3 regions of the Barrientosiimonas endolithica genome follow, and region 1 is predicted to be linked to each of the others. Evidence: riboswitches for the same ligand, from Rfam matches in the RefSeq annotation. Region 1 holds a riboswitch; each other region holds the start of a gene.

Region 1 (4,575 bases):
GCCCAGCGGCCCGATCGTCAGCACCGGCGTCGTCGGCGACGGCCCGAACGCTGCCGCGCTCGCCGCCGCTGGCATCGCCACCGCTGGCGCAGTCACCGGCGCCGGAGTCTTCCTGCGTCGTCGCCTCACCGACGAGGGCTGAGCCGGGACCCGGCGTGAGGGGCTGATGCCCTGAAGCGCCCTGCAGCTCCTGCGCCTACCCCCGTCCGGCGCAGTCTGCAGCAGCAGGACGGACCCGCCTGGTCGCGAGGATCACCCGATCCCCGCGACCGGGCGGCCCGTGCCGGACCGACACCGTCCAGCCGTCCGTCGAACACCGCCAGACCGGCCCCCAGCCAGGCCCCCGGCCCCGAGGACTGCACCCCCAGCGTGGACGTACCTCCCGCCTGATCTTTCACTTTCCGCCACTTCCCGAAAACTCCCAGCCTTCCGAGCCGCGGCCCGCATAGCGTGCAGGCAGCGCGTGTCCTGCGGGGGAATTTCGGCAGCGCGCGTCCGGAAGTTCAACCAGGGAGGGAACACCCATGCAGTCACTCGTGAAGCCGCGCTTCGCACTCGCCACCGCGGGCGCCATCGCCTGCCTCGGCATCGGCAGCCTGGCGTCGGCCAGCGCCGACCCGACCGAGGGGCCCGACCCCTCGGCGACCACGACCGCCACCAGCACCGAGACCGCCACCGCGACCGGCCCGGCCGGCAACAACGGCACGCTCAAGGTGCACGAGCTCGGCACGCCCGCCGGCACCGAGAGCAACGACCCGAAGAGCTGCGCGTTCAACCTCGAGGGCTTCGGCTTCGACCCGAACCAGTCCGGCTCGATCGAGATCGTGCCGCAGGGCGGCGACAGCGACACCGAGGACTCGGTCTCGCTGAGCATCACCACCGACGAGAACGGCGTGGGCTCGACGGTCTACATCAACGCCGACCCCGAGGGCGAGGACGACGGTCTGACCCTCGACAACGGCCACTACAAGGTCACGATGTACGACGCCGACGGCAACGAGATCAAGGTCAAGTCCAAGGTCTTCAAGCTCGACTGCGAGCCGACCACGCCGGAGCCGACCGAGACCCCGGAGCCCACCGAGACGCCCGAGCCGACCGACACGCCCGAGCCGACGGACACCCCGGAGCCCACCGACACCCCGGAGCCCACGGACACCCCGACGGGCACCGAGACCAGCACCCACCCGCCGACCGGCACCAACCCCGGTCAGCCCACCGGCCCGGTCGTCAGCACCGGTGTCGTCGGTGAGGGCCCCAGCGGTGCCGCGCTCGCTGCCGGCGGGATCGCCACCCTCACCGCGATCACCGGCGCCGGGGTCTTCCTGCGTCGCCGGCTGAGCGACGAGGGCTGAGCCACAACGGTTGGGCCGGCGCAGCCGAGCCCACCCGGGTGAGCCGGTGAGCTGAGCCAGCCGATGCCGGCTCGGCCTCCGGCCACCCAGACCGCCCGGTCGAGCGGACCACGCGTCCGCCCGGCCGGGCGGTCTGCTGTGCGGCGGGCGAGCCTGCGCCTCGCCCGCCTCGCGGTCTGCTGTGAGTCATCCGCTGTCCGCCATATGAGGACACCGCCGTCACCACCACGGCCGGTGAGGTAGCGTCGCCCACGTCGGCTCCGAGAGCCGGCACAGCAAGTGAATGTCCCTCGCGGGAGTCCGGCGCACCGGGCTGAGAGGGGGCTGATGCGGCCCCGACCGTCCAACTTGATCCGGGTCATGCCGGCGCAAGGAGCAGTGGTCGATGAGACGCACACCGCATTCCCTTGTCGCAGACCCGCCGACCCCGGCGGGCGCCGTGGCGTGCCGCCGCAAGGAGGCGCACCACCATGTCGACACCATCCCCCACCGACGCCACCACCGATCGCCGCACCCGGCCTGCCGGGCCGGAGACCACCGATGCCGCCCCCGGCCGGCGCAAGGTCCACGAGACCGGTCCTGACGGTCTCGCGGTGCCCCGCACCGAGGTGACCCTGTCGGACTCCCCCGGCACCGGCGAGACCAACGCCCCGTTCCGGCTCTACGACACCTCCGGCCCCGGCTCCACGCCCGAGGTCGGGCTGCCCGCCCACCGCGCGGAGTGGATCCGCGCACGGGAGGACGTGGAGTCGTACGCCGGTCGTCCCCGCGACCTCGCCGACGACGGGCGCGGCGCGCAACGGCGTGGCGCCGCGAGTCAGGAGTGGCAGGGCGAACGGCGAGAACCGTTGCGTGCCAAGCCTTCTCGCCGCGTGACGCAGATGCACTACGCCCGGCGCGGCATCGTCACGCCCGAGATGCGCTTCGTCGCGGCGCGCGAGCAGTGCGACGTCGAGCTGGTGCGCCAGGAGGTTGCCGAGGGACGCGCGATCATCCCGGCCAACATCAACCACCCCGAGACCGAGCCGATGATCATCGGCCGCAGGTTCCTGGTGAAGGTCAACGCCAACATCGGCAACTCCGCGGTGACCAGCTCGATCGCCGAGGAGGTCGACAAGCTGACCTGGGCCACCACGTGGGGAGCCGACACCGTCATGGACCTCTCGACCGGCGACGACATCCACACGACCCGCGAGTGGATCGTGCGCAACTCCCCCGTGCCGATCGGCACCGTCCCGATCTACCAGGCGCTGGAGAAGGTCGACGGCAACGCAGAGGACCTCACCTGGGAGGTCTACCGCGACACGGTCATCGAGCAGTGCGAGCAGGGCGTCGACTACATGACCGTGCACGCCGGCGTGCTGCTGCGCTACGTCCCGCTCACCGTCAACCGGGTCACCGGCATCGTCAGCCGCGGCGGCTCGATCATGGCCGGCTGGATGCTCGCCCACCACGAGGAGAGCTTCCTCTACACCCACTTCGACGAGCTGTGCGAGATCTTCGCGCAGTACGACGTCGCGTTCAGCCTCGGCGACGGGCTGCGCCCCGGCAGCACCGCCGACGCCAACGACGAGGCCCAGCTGTCCGAGCTGCGCACCCTCGCCGAGCTGACCCAGCGCGCCTGGGAGCACGACGTGCAGGTGATGGTCGAGGGGCCGGGGCACGTGCCGCTGCACCTGGTCGAGGAGAACGTACGCCTGGAGCAGGACTGGTGCCACGGCGCGCCGTTCTACACGCTCGGCCCGCTGGTCACCGACATCGCCCCGGGGTATGACCACATCACCTCGGCCATCGGCGCGGCCACGATCGCGATGCACGGCACCGCCATGCTGTGCTACGTCACGCCGAAGGAGCACCTCGGGCTGCCCGACCGCGACGACGTGAAGACGGGCGTGATCACCTACAAGCTCGCCGCGCACGCCGCCGACGTCGCCAAGGGCCACCCGGGCGCGCGGGCGTGGGACGACGCGCTGTCGAAGGCCCGGTTCGAGTTCCGCTGGGAGGACCAGTTCAACCTCTCGCTCGACCCCGACACCGCCCGCTCGATGCACGACGAGACGCTGCCGGCGGACGCGGCCAAGACGGCGCACTTCTGCTCGATGTGCGGCCCGAAGTTCTGCAGCATGCGGATCAGTCAGGACGTGCGCGACCGGTTCGCCCAGGACGGCATGCGGCAGATGAGCGAGACGTTCGTCGAGCTCGGCTCCACGGTGTACGTCGACGCCGAGTCCGCGCGACCCGCACCGAGCGCGTGACCGGGCTCAGCGCGTAACCGGGCTCAGCGCTCGGCCGGGGCGGTGGCGGTCGCGACCAGACGGGCAAGACCCTGCGGGGTCACCCCGTCCAGCGTCGTGACCTGCACCGCCCCGGCCAGCGCCGGCACCGGCACCACGTGCGGGACCGCGACGGTGGGCACGCCGGCGGCGACGGCCGAGCGTACGCCCGGCGGCGAGTCCTCCAGCGCGATGCAGTCGCGCGGGTCGACCCCAGCCGCTCGGCCGCGGTGAGGTAGGGCTCGGGGTGCGGCTTGCCGTGCGTCACCGCGTCGCCCGTGACCACGGTCGCGAAGGTCCCCGCGGGCAGCACGTCGAGCAGCACCTGCGCGAACCGGACGTACGACATCGTCACCAGCGCGCACGGGATCCCTTCTGCCACAAGGGATTCCAGCAGCTCGCGCGCTCCCGGCCGCCACGGCACGTGGCGGCGCATCTCGGCGACGACCAGTCCCAGCAGGTGGTCGACGATCTGCTCCGGCGTCAGCTCGACCGGGCTGTTGTCGCGGATGATCGTGGCCGACACCAGCAGCGGGTTGCCGACGCAACGGTGCGCCAGCTCGTCGCTCCAGGTGCCGCCGTAGCTCTCGACCAGCGCTCGCTCGGCCCCGATCCAGAACGGTTCGGTGTCGACGAGCGTGCCGTCCATGTCCCACAGCACGGCCGCGGGTGTGCGGGGGTCTCGATACGGCTCGTTCCTCGCCTACTCGACCGGCGTGTGGTCATCAGTCCTCGGGCTCGTATCCGAGGTTGGGCGCGAGCCACTTCTCGGTCTGCGCCAGCGTCCAGCCCTTGCGCTCGGCGTAGGCCTCGACCTGGTCGCGACCGAGCCGGCCGACCACGAAGTACTGCGACTGCGGGTGGGAGAAGTACCAGCCGCTGACCGCGGCGCCCGGCCACATCGCCATCGATTCGGTGAGCTCGATCTGGGTCTGCTCCTGCACGTCGAG
Region 2 (4,575 bases), 1.6 Mb from region 1:
CGCCGCCGAGGCGCACAAGCTCGACGCCGTGCCCGGCGACTACCTGCGCTTCGCCATCCCCGACCCGGGCGAGGCCGGCGGGGTGCCGGACGGCTGGGTCGACCTGCACCAGGCGTACGACATCGACGCGGAGCCCGCCCCGCACCCGGGCAACGCGAGCACCGACCGGGTGCTGCTCTACTTCACCTCGGGCACGACCTCCAAGCCCAAGCTGGTCGAGCACACGCACGTGTCCTACCCGGTCGGACACCTGTCGACGATGTACTGGCTCGGGCTTAAGCCCGGCGACGTGCACCTGAACATCTCCAGCCCCGGCTGGGCCAAGCACGCATGGTCGTGCTTCTTCGCGCCGTGGATCGCGCAGGCGTGCATCTTCATCGACAACTACTCCCGCTTCGACCCGGCCGCGCTGCTCGAGACGCTGAGCAAGAACCAGGTGACCAGCCTGTGCGCGCCGCCGACGGTGTGGCGGATGCTCATCAAGTCCGACCTGGGCGACAAGCCGGGCGCGCTGCGCGAGGTCATCGGCGCCGGCGAGCCGCTCAACCCCGAGATCATCGAGCAGGTGCGCAAGGCCTGGAACCTGCCGCTGCGCGACGGTTATGGGCAGACGGAAATGACTGCGGCAGTAGGCAATACGCCGGGGTCGGAGCTGAAGCCGGGGTCGATGGGCAAGCCGTTGCCCGGCGTGCCCGTGGCGCTGGTCGACCCGCTCACCGGTGAGCGCATCGAGCCCGACGCCGACGGGGTGGCCGAGGGCGAGCTGTGCCTCGACCTGTCGGCCCACCCGCTGCCGCTGATGACCGGGTACCAGGGCGACGAGGAGCGCAACGCCGAGGCGATGGCCGGCGGTTTCTACCACACCGGCGACGTGGCGACGCTCGACGCGAACGGGTCGATCACGTACGTCGGGCGCACCGACGACGTGTTCAAGGCCAGCGACTACAAGATCAGTCCGTTCGAGCTGGAGTCGGTGCTGATCGAGCACGCGGCGGTGGCCGAGGCGGCCGTCGTGCCCGCACCCGACTCGGTGCGCCTGGCCGTGCCGAAGGCGTACGTCGCGGTCGCCTCCGGTCACGAGCCGGACGCCGCGACGGCCGAGTCGATCCTGCGGCACGCCCGCGAGCGGCTCGCGCCGTGGCAGCGGGTGCGGCGCATCGAGTTCTTCGAGCTGCCGAAGACCATCAGCGGCAAGATCCGCCGCGTCGAGCTGCGCCAGCGCGAGGCCGACAACCCTTCCGACGAGCCCCGCGAGAACGGCCTCATCGGCGACGGCCGGGAGTGGCGCGACGACGAGTTCGGCCTGCGCGGCTGACCCGACCGCACGCCGGGATCAGCCCGATGAGGGTCAGGCGAGCGGGGCGCGACGGTCGGTCTCGGGGCCGGCCAGCGCACCCACCACCAGCAGCAGCGCGGCGACCGCGAGCACCAGCCGCACCGCGACCTCGGCGCCCAGCGCCTCCTGCAGCGGCGGCAGCCAGAACGGGTAGAGCGCCGGCAGCACGATCGACAGCGAGTAGCCCACGCCGTAGCCGCTGGAGCGCACCTGCGCCGGGAACCGCTCGGCCAGGTAGGCGCCGACCGGCCCGTACGCCGTCACGGTCACCACCTGCAGGGCGGCGGCGCCGAGCACCACCACGGCGAGCGACCGCGACGCCCCGGTGAGCGCGTGCGCGAGCGGGGCGAGCAGCACGGCCGCCGCCCCGAACGCCACGAAGAACGCCCGTCGACCGGTGCGCCGCGACAGCTCGCCCGCGGCGAGCATCGTCACCGCCGACACCAGCGTCGCGATCAGCATGACGAACGGCACCGTGGCGGGGTCGAGCGCGGTGGACGCCCGCAGCTCACCGGTCAGCACCGGCACGGCCATCTGGGTGAACAGCCACAGCCCGGTCATCAGCACGAAGACCTGCCACAGCTGCCGGCGCCACTGCCCGATCACGATGTCCCGCAACGGGTTCGGGCGTCGCTCGGCTCGCTTCCAGGCCGGCGCGTCGGAGACCCCGCGGCGGTAGTAGAGCAGCATCGCGGCCGCCAGCAGCGCACCCACGGCGAACGGGACGCGCCAGGCCCAGTCGGCGTACGCGTCGACGCCGAGCACCTCGACGAGCGTCAGCGTCAGCGCGGCGATCGAGGCGTTGGCCAGCGGCGACATCGCCATGACGGCGCCGCTCAGGCCGCCGCGCCGCTCAGGCCGCGACCACTCCATCGCCAGTGGGATGGCCGCGGTGTACTCACCTCCCAGGAAGATGCCGCCGAGGAACCGCAGCGCCACGAACGCCCAGAGCGTCGCCGCCCCGAGCGTGGTGTGCCCCGGCACCAGCGCGATCGCCGCCGTGGTCGCCGCGATGCCCGCGATCGCGATGCGGGTCGTGCTGGTGCGGCCGCGGCGGTCGGCGACCGCGCCGAAGATCGCGGCGCCCAGCGGCCGGCCGAGCAGCGTGGCCACGAACACCAGGCCCGTCTGGGCCGCGGTGCTGCCCGGCCCGAGCACCCGGTCGCTGACCGGGGCGAGGGCGATCACGGGCAGGAAGATGTCGACCTGGTCGACGTAGTTGCCGAGCATCCCGCCGCGGGTCGCCCGCCTCCGGGCAGGGCTGTCCGGCGTGAATCTCGTTCTGGCAGAAGCGATCTGCGACACGGCAGACGACGGCATCGGAGTCTCCCTTCGGCGGCATGACCCGCATCAGGTGTGACGGTCGGCGCGGCAGCAGCGCCCTCTCAGCCCCTCCTGGGACTCCCGCGATGGATGTGCGAAGTGACCACCAGCGTACGACCCGACAGGAGTGCCCTAGGAACGCGCCGTACGGTGGACGGCGGCTTTCGGGCCCCCAAGTCCAGAATCGAAAGGCAAGTGACCTGAGCATGTCGGCCACCCCCACCGACACCGGGGCGACTCCCGCCGAGAAGACCTTCCTCGGCCACCCGCGCGGACTCGCGACCCTCTTCAACGTCGAGCTGTGGGAGCGCTTCTCCTACTACGGGATGCGCGCCATCCTGCTCTACTACCTCGTCGACACGGCCGCGAACGGCGGGCTGGGGCTCGACGACACGTTGGGCGAGGCGGTGGTCGCGACGTACGGCGCCGCGGTCTACCTGCTGTCGATCATCGGCGGCTGGCTCGCCGACCGGATGATCGGCGCGCGCCGGTCCGTGCTCTACGGCGGCCTCATCATCATGGCCGGCCACCTGTCGCTGGCCGTCCCCGGCGCCGGCTTCTCCTGGCTCGGCATCGCACTCGTCGCCCTCGGCACCGGTCTGCTGAAGCCGAACGTCTCCACCATGGTCGGACACCTCTACACCGACCGCGACCCGCGCCGCGACGCCGGCTTCTCGATCTTCTACGTCTCCATCAACATCGGCGCGTTCTTCGCCCCGTTCGTGGTGGCCTTCCTGCGCAACCGCTGGGGATACCACGCCGGCTTCTCCGCGGCAGCCGTCGGCATGGGCATCGCGCTGGTGCTCTACTACCTCGGCCGCAAGCGGCTGGACCCCGACAGCGACAAGGCTCCGAACCCGGTCGACGAGACGGCGCGGCGCCGCGCCGGGCTGATCGGACTCGGCGTCGTCGCCGGTGTCGCGGTGCTCATCGGCCTGCTCCGCGTCGTGCGCGGTGGCTATGCCGCCGCCGTCATCGACACGGTGGCGCTGCTGTCGGTCGCCGCCTCGGTCACGTACTTCGTCGTGATGTTCCGCAGCAAGCGAGTCACCCCGACCGAGCGACGCCACCTGCGGGCCTACCTCCCGATGTGGATCGCCGCGGTGCTGTTCTGGATGATCTTCGAGCAGGCCGCGACCAAGATGGCGACCTTCGCCGCGCGGCGCACCGACCTGGACTCGCTGGGCTTCCGCTTCGAGGAGGAGTGGTTCCAGTCGATCAACCCGATCACCATCACCCTCCTCGCACCGCTGTTCGGTCTGCTGTGGCTGGCCCGCTCCGGCAAGTTCCCGAGCACGCCGATGAAGTTCGCGATGGGTGTGGCCATCGCGGGAATCTCGTTCGTGCTGCTGGGAATCGCCGCGAACTACTACGAGGGCCCGACCGCCCCGGTGTGGGTGCTCGGCGGCGTGTTCGTCGTGCAGACGCTCGGTGAGCTGTGCCTGTCGCCGGTCGGTCTCTCGGCCACGACAGTGCTGGCCCCGAAGGCGTTCGCGTCGCAGGCGATGGCGCTGTGGTTCCTGTCGTCGGCGACCGGTCAGTCGATCGCCGCGCAGGCCATCCGGCTCACCGACGACACCCCCGACGCGCAGTTCTTCACGGTGCTCGGCGTCATCGCCGTCGCGTTCGGTGTGGTGCTCGCGCTGCTGTCGCCGTGGGCGCACCGGCAGATCGCCGACGCCGAGCCCGAGGTGGCCCGGTAGGGCGGTCGCCGGGGTCTCGATACGCGCTCGTTCCTCGCGCTACTCGACCGGCTTGGTTCACGCGCTGCTCGACCGGCTTGGTTCGCGCGCTACTCGACCGGCTCGAGCGCGGCGGCCATGCGGTCGACGGCGGCGGTGATCACCTCGGGCGAGGTGCCGAGGTTGAAGCGCACCCACCCGGCGCCCTGGTCGGGGTCGTACCAGGTGCCCGCG
Region 3 (4,575 bases), 870 kb from region 1:
TCACCGTGGTGCCCGTGCTCGTCGTGTACGTCATCTTCCAGCGACAGCTGCAGGGCTCGCTCTCCCAGGGGATGCTGAAGTAACAAGCCGGTCGAGTAGCCGCGAGGAACGAGCGGCGTATCGAGACCCCGCCCTCACCACCACTGGTGGAAGTGGTGCACCGGCCCGGAGCCGTGACCGATCTGCAGGTCGCGCCCGGCCTCGAGCCCAGCGGTGAGGTAGGCACGCGCGTCGGCGACCGCCCGCACCCAGTCGCCGTCGCGCTGCGGCAGCAGCGCCGCGATCGCGGCCGAGAGCGTGCACCCGGTGCCGTGCGTGTGCGGGGTGTCGACCCGCGGCTGGCGCAGCACGTGCTGCCCGTCGGAATCGGCGTAGACGTCGACCGCCTCCGGACCCGACCCGTGACCACCCTTCACCAGCACCCGCGGGATGCCGAGCTCGAGCAGCGAATCTGCCTGTCGCTGCTGGTCTTCCAGCGACTCGGCGACCTCTGTGCCGAGCAGGACCGCCGCCTCGTACAGGTTAGGGGTGACCAGGTCGGTGTGCGGTGCCAGACGGCGTACGGCATCGACCGCGTCGTCGTCGAGCAGCCGGCTCCCGCTCGTGGACACCATGACCGGGTCGAGCACGACCGGGCAGTCGAGCAGGTCGTCGACCGCCGCCGTCACGGCCTCGACGATCGGCGCGCTGGCCAGCATCCCGATCTTGGCGGCGTCCAGCCGCACGTCGTCGACGAGCGTCGCGACCTGCTCGCGCACGAACTCCGGCGGCACCGGGTGCACGCCCGTCACGCCCTGGGTGCTCTGCGCCGTGAGCGCGGTCAGCACCGCGCAGCCGTAGGCACCCAGCGCGCTGAACGACTTCAGGTCGGCCTGGATCCCGGCGCCGCCCGACGGGTCGCTCCCCGCGATCGTCAGCGCGACCGGCGGACGCGAACCACCCTCGCCCGCACCCTGCGCTGCGCGCTCCTCGCCGCTCACATTGTCTGTCGCGCTCGGTCGCACTCCGCTCCGGGCGCGTGCTCGTCCCTCGCCCGCACCCTGCGCTGCGCGCTCCTCGCCGCTCATAGCGCAATCCCTGTCTCCCACGCCGCGCGCAGGCGGGTCGCCTCGCCGCGCGGGTCGAGGCGGCCGCAGATCGCGCTGACCACCGCGACGCCGGAGATGCCGGACGTGCGCAGCTGCGGGACCTCGTCGACCCCGATCCCCCCGATCGCCACGCTCGGCAGCTCGGTGGCCTGGGCGATCGTGCGCACGCCCGCGGGCAGCAGCGGCGGCACCGTCACCTGCTTGGTGGCCGTCGGCCAGGCCGGGCCGATGCCGAGGTAGTCGACCTCGCCCGACTCCGCTGCGGCACGGGCCTGCTCGACGGTCTGCACCGACTGCCCGAGCCACCGGTCGGGGCCGATCAGCTCGCGCGCCTTGACCGGGTCGAGGTCGTCCTGACCGACGTGCGCCCCGGCCGCGCCGATCTCCTCGACCAGGTGCACCCGGTCGTTGATCAGCAGCGGCACCCCGGTCGGGGCGAGCGCCGCGACCAGGTCGCGGCCGAGGGCCACGACGTCGGCGTCGGACGCGTCGGGCTCACGCAGCTGCACGAGCGACACTCCCCGGTCGTCGCCGCCACGACGGTGTCGACGAGCCGCCCGCGGCCGGTCAGCTCGCTGCTCGTGACCAGATACAGCGACAGGTCGGGGACCCCGCGCCCGCTCACGCCAGCACCACGCGGTCAGCGAGCGCGTCGGGCTCGAGCGCGCTGAGCTCGTCGAGCAGGTTGACCGCGAACGACCCTGGGCCGCTTGCGGATTCGGCTGCGACGTCAGCGGCGACGGTGAGCGTCGCGGTCGCCGCGACGGCGGCGACGAACGGGTCGTCGGTGACACCGGCGTACGCCGACATCAGCGCACCCAGCGCGCAGCCCACTCCGGTCACCCTGGTCATCAGCTCGTTGCCGTTGCGCACGCGCGCGAGCCGGTCCTCGTGGACGATGTGGTCGACGGCGCCGCTGACCGCGACGACCGGGCCGGACAGCGACAGGCCGCGCGCGGGCAGGGTCGCCTGCTCCGGGGCATCGAGCGAGTCGACCCCGCGGCCGCCTCCCCCGCCGGCCACCGCGAGCACCTCGCTGGCGTTGCCGCGGACGATGGCGGGCTTGCCCGACGACAGCAGCTCGTGCACCAGCGACGTGCGCCAGCGCAGCGAGCCCACCGCGACCGGGTCGAGCACCCAGGGGTGCCCGCCTCGTCGGCGGCCCTGGCCGCCACCTTCATCGCCTCGGCGGTCGACTCGGTCAGCGTGCCGACGTTGATCAGCACCCCGTCGGCGACCGCGGCGAAGTCGCCGGCCTCGCGCGGGTTGTCCACCATCGCCGGCGCGGCGCCGACGGCGAGCAGCACGTTGGCGGTCCAGCCGGTGACGACGGAGTTGGTGAGGCACTGCACGAGCGGCGCCCGCTCGCGCAGCGCGGCGAGCGCCTCGGCGAGGTCGGCTGGGCCGACGTCCGCGCGGGTCGTGGTGGGCTCGGACTGGGTGGTCGACATCGTTGACGTCCCTTCGCTAGTACGACCTAGATCAGGTGCGACGGGTGTGATCTCAGCCGTGCCGAGCCGAGGCTCTCGCCTCTCCGTCCCTGGCACAGCACCCCGCGTCGTGTGTCCTCGACCCTAACCCGGGGGTGCGGCCTGCGCCTCACCCCCGGGTGGTCGTCCCACCGCTCAGACCGCGGTGCGCACCCAGGCGGTGGCCTCGCCCGGCAGCCGGCCGTCGACGAGCGGACGGGTGGTGAGCACCACCTCGCCCGCGGGGAGCTCGGCCGGCTCGGTGCCGAAGGTCGTCACCACGTGCCAGCCGCCGGGGCGCGAGAAGTGCAGCACCCCCTCGGGCGCGGGCTCCCAGGTGAGCTCCTCGTCGGTCTGCAGCTGCGCGCGCAGCGCCAGGGCGCGGCGGTAGAGCTCCAGCGGAGCCTCCGGGTCGCCCGACTGGGCCTCCACGGAGACCGCCCCGAACGACTCCGGCTGGGGCAGGTGCGCGGCCGAGCTGCCGAAGCCGTACGACGGGCCGGTGGTCGACCACGGCAGCGGCACCCGGCAGCCGTCGCGGCCGATCTGCTCGCCGCCGGTGCGCAGGAAGGTCGGGTCCTGGCGCCGGTCCTGCGGGATGGCCGCGACCTCCTCGAGCCCGAGCTCCTCGCCCTGGTAGAGGTAGGCCGAGCCGGGCAGCGCGAGCATGAACGCGGTCGCCGCGCGGGCCCGGCGCGCCCCGACCTGCGGGTCGATGGCCGGCGTGGTCCCGCCCGAGCGCAGCCACTCGTTCGCGAAGCGGACCATCACGTCGGCGCTGGCCGCGGTGTCCTTGCCCTGCAGCGCGTAGCGGGTGGGGTGGCGCACCACGTCGTGGTTGGACAGCACCCACGTGGTCGACGACCCCGAGGCCGCCGCCTGGGCCAGGTTGTCGGTGACGACCTCGCGGAAGGCCGTGGCGTCGAAGTCGGCCTCGAGCAGGTCGAAGTTGAACGCCTGGCCCAGCCCCTGCGGGCTGGCGTAGCGCGCCCGTCGCTCCGGCGTGGCGACCCACGCCTCGGCCACGGCCGTGCGCGGCGGGTCGTAGCTGTTCAGCACCTGCCGCCAGTCGGCGTAGATCTCGTGCACCTCGTCGCGGTCCCACATCGGGTGCTCGCCGGTGCCGGCCTCGAGCGCGAGCAGCTCGGCGTGGGTGGGCAGCTGCTCCGGCAGGTCCTTGGCGAGCCCGTGCGCGACGTCGACCCGGAACCCGTCGACCCCGCGGTCGCTCCAGAAGCGCAGCGTCGTGAGGAAGTCCTCGCGCACCTCCTGGTTGGCCCAGTTGAGGTCGGGCTGCTCGGGGGCGAAGTAGTGGTGGTACCACTGCCCGTCGCCCATCGGGTGCCACGCGGGGCCACCGAAACCGGACTCCCAGTCCGACGGCGGCAGCTCGCCGTCCTCGCCGCGCCCGTCGCGGATGACGTAGCGGTCGCGGGCCGGCGACCCCTTCGGCGCGGCCAGCGCCTCCTGGAACCAGGCGTGCCGGTCGCTGGTGTGGTTGGGGACGATGTCGACGATGACCTTGATCCCGGCTGCGTGCAGCGCGGCGACCAGCTCGTCGAACTCCTCCAGGGTCCCGATGGTGGGGTCGACGTCGCGGTAGTCGTCGACGTCGTACCCGCCGTCGGCGAGCGCCGAGGGATAGAAGGGGCTCAGCCACACCGCGTCGATGCCGAGCGTCTGCAGGTAGGGGACGCGGTCGATGATGCCGCGCAGGTCGCCGATCCCGTCACCGTTGGCGTCGGCGAAGCTGCGCGGGTAGATCTGGTAGACGCTGGCCTGGCGCCACCAGTCCCGGTCGCGGGGTCGCTGCGGGGTCGGCGCGGGGGCGGTGAGGGTGTCGGTCATGGACGGGCACGTTCCTTTCGGGTCGGACATGGTCGGTCGAAGGGGGCTACTTGATGGCGCCGCGCATGACGCCGGCGATGATCCAGCGCTGCCCGACGAGATAGCCGACGACGGCGGGGATCATGGCGAGGGCGTACGACGCGAAGGCCACGTTGATGTCGAGCGTCAGC

The links. A riboswitch is a leader RNA that binds a small molecule or an ion and turns the genes downstream of it on or off. The one in region 1 is predicted to bind thiamine pyrophosphate.
Region 2: linked by a shared signal. The riboswitch ahead of QUE40_RS18070 (MFS transporter) and the one ahead of thiC (phosphomethylpyrimidine synthase ThiC) in region 1 are both predicted to bind thiamine pyrophosphate.
Region 3: linked by a shared signal. The riboswitch ahead of thiM (hydroxyethylthiazole kinase) and the one ahead of thiC (phosphomethylpyrimidine synthase ThiC) in region 1 are both predicted to bind thiamine pyrophosphate.

Annotation. Positions count from the first base shown of each region.
Region 1 is NZ_AP027735.1:1,479,010-1,483,584, reverse strand. Features, by position in the region: gene QUE40_RS07475 (hypothetical protein) at 1-142, shown strand, start outside; gene QUE40_RS07470 (hypothetical protein) at 525-1,352, shown strand; TPP riboswitch at 1,635-1,745, shown strand; gene thiC (phosphomethylpyrimidine synthase ThiC) at 1,823-3,607, shown strand; gene QUE40_RS07460 (HAD family hydrolase) at 3,687-4,286, opposite strand; gene metH (methionine synthase) at 4,351-4,575, opposite strand, start outside.
Region 2 is NZ_AP027735.1:3,570,874-3,575,448, reverse strand. Features, by position in the region: gene QUE40_RS18075 (AMP-binding protein) at 1-1,315, shown strand, start outside; gene QUE40_RS18070 (MFS transporter) at 1,349-2,566, opposite strand; TPP riboswitch at 2,647-2,754, opposite strand; gene QUE40_RS18065 (peptide MFS transporter) at 2,866-4,362, shown strand; gene QUE40_RS18060 (hypothetical protein) at 4,452-4,575, opposite strand, start outside.
Region 3 is NZ_AP027735.1:2,344,855-2,349,429, forward strand. Features, by position in the region: gene QUE40_RS11885 (carbohydrate ABC transporter permease) at 1-83, shown strand, start outside; gene thiD (bifunctional hydroxymethylpyrimidine kinase/phosphomethylpyrimidine kinase) at 135-980, opposite strand; gene thiE (thiamine phosphate synthase) at 1,064-1,597, opposite strand; partial or broken gene thiM (hydroxyethylthiazole kinase) at 1,710-2,539, opposite strand; TPP riboswitch at 2,531-2,654, opposite strand; gene QUE40_RS11905 (glycoside hydrolase family 13 protein) at 2,714-4,405, opposite strand; gene QUE40_RS11910 (carbohydrate ABC transporter permease) at 4,452-4,575, opposite strand, start outside.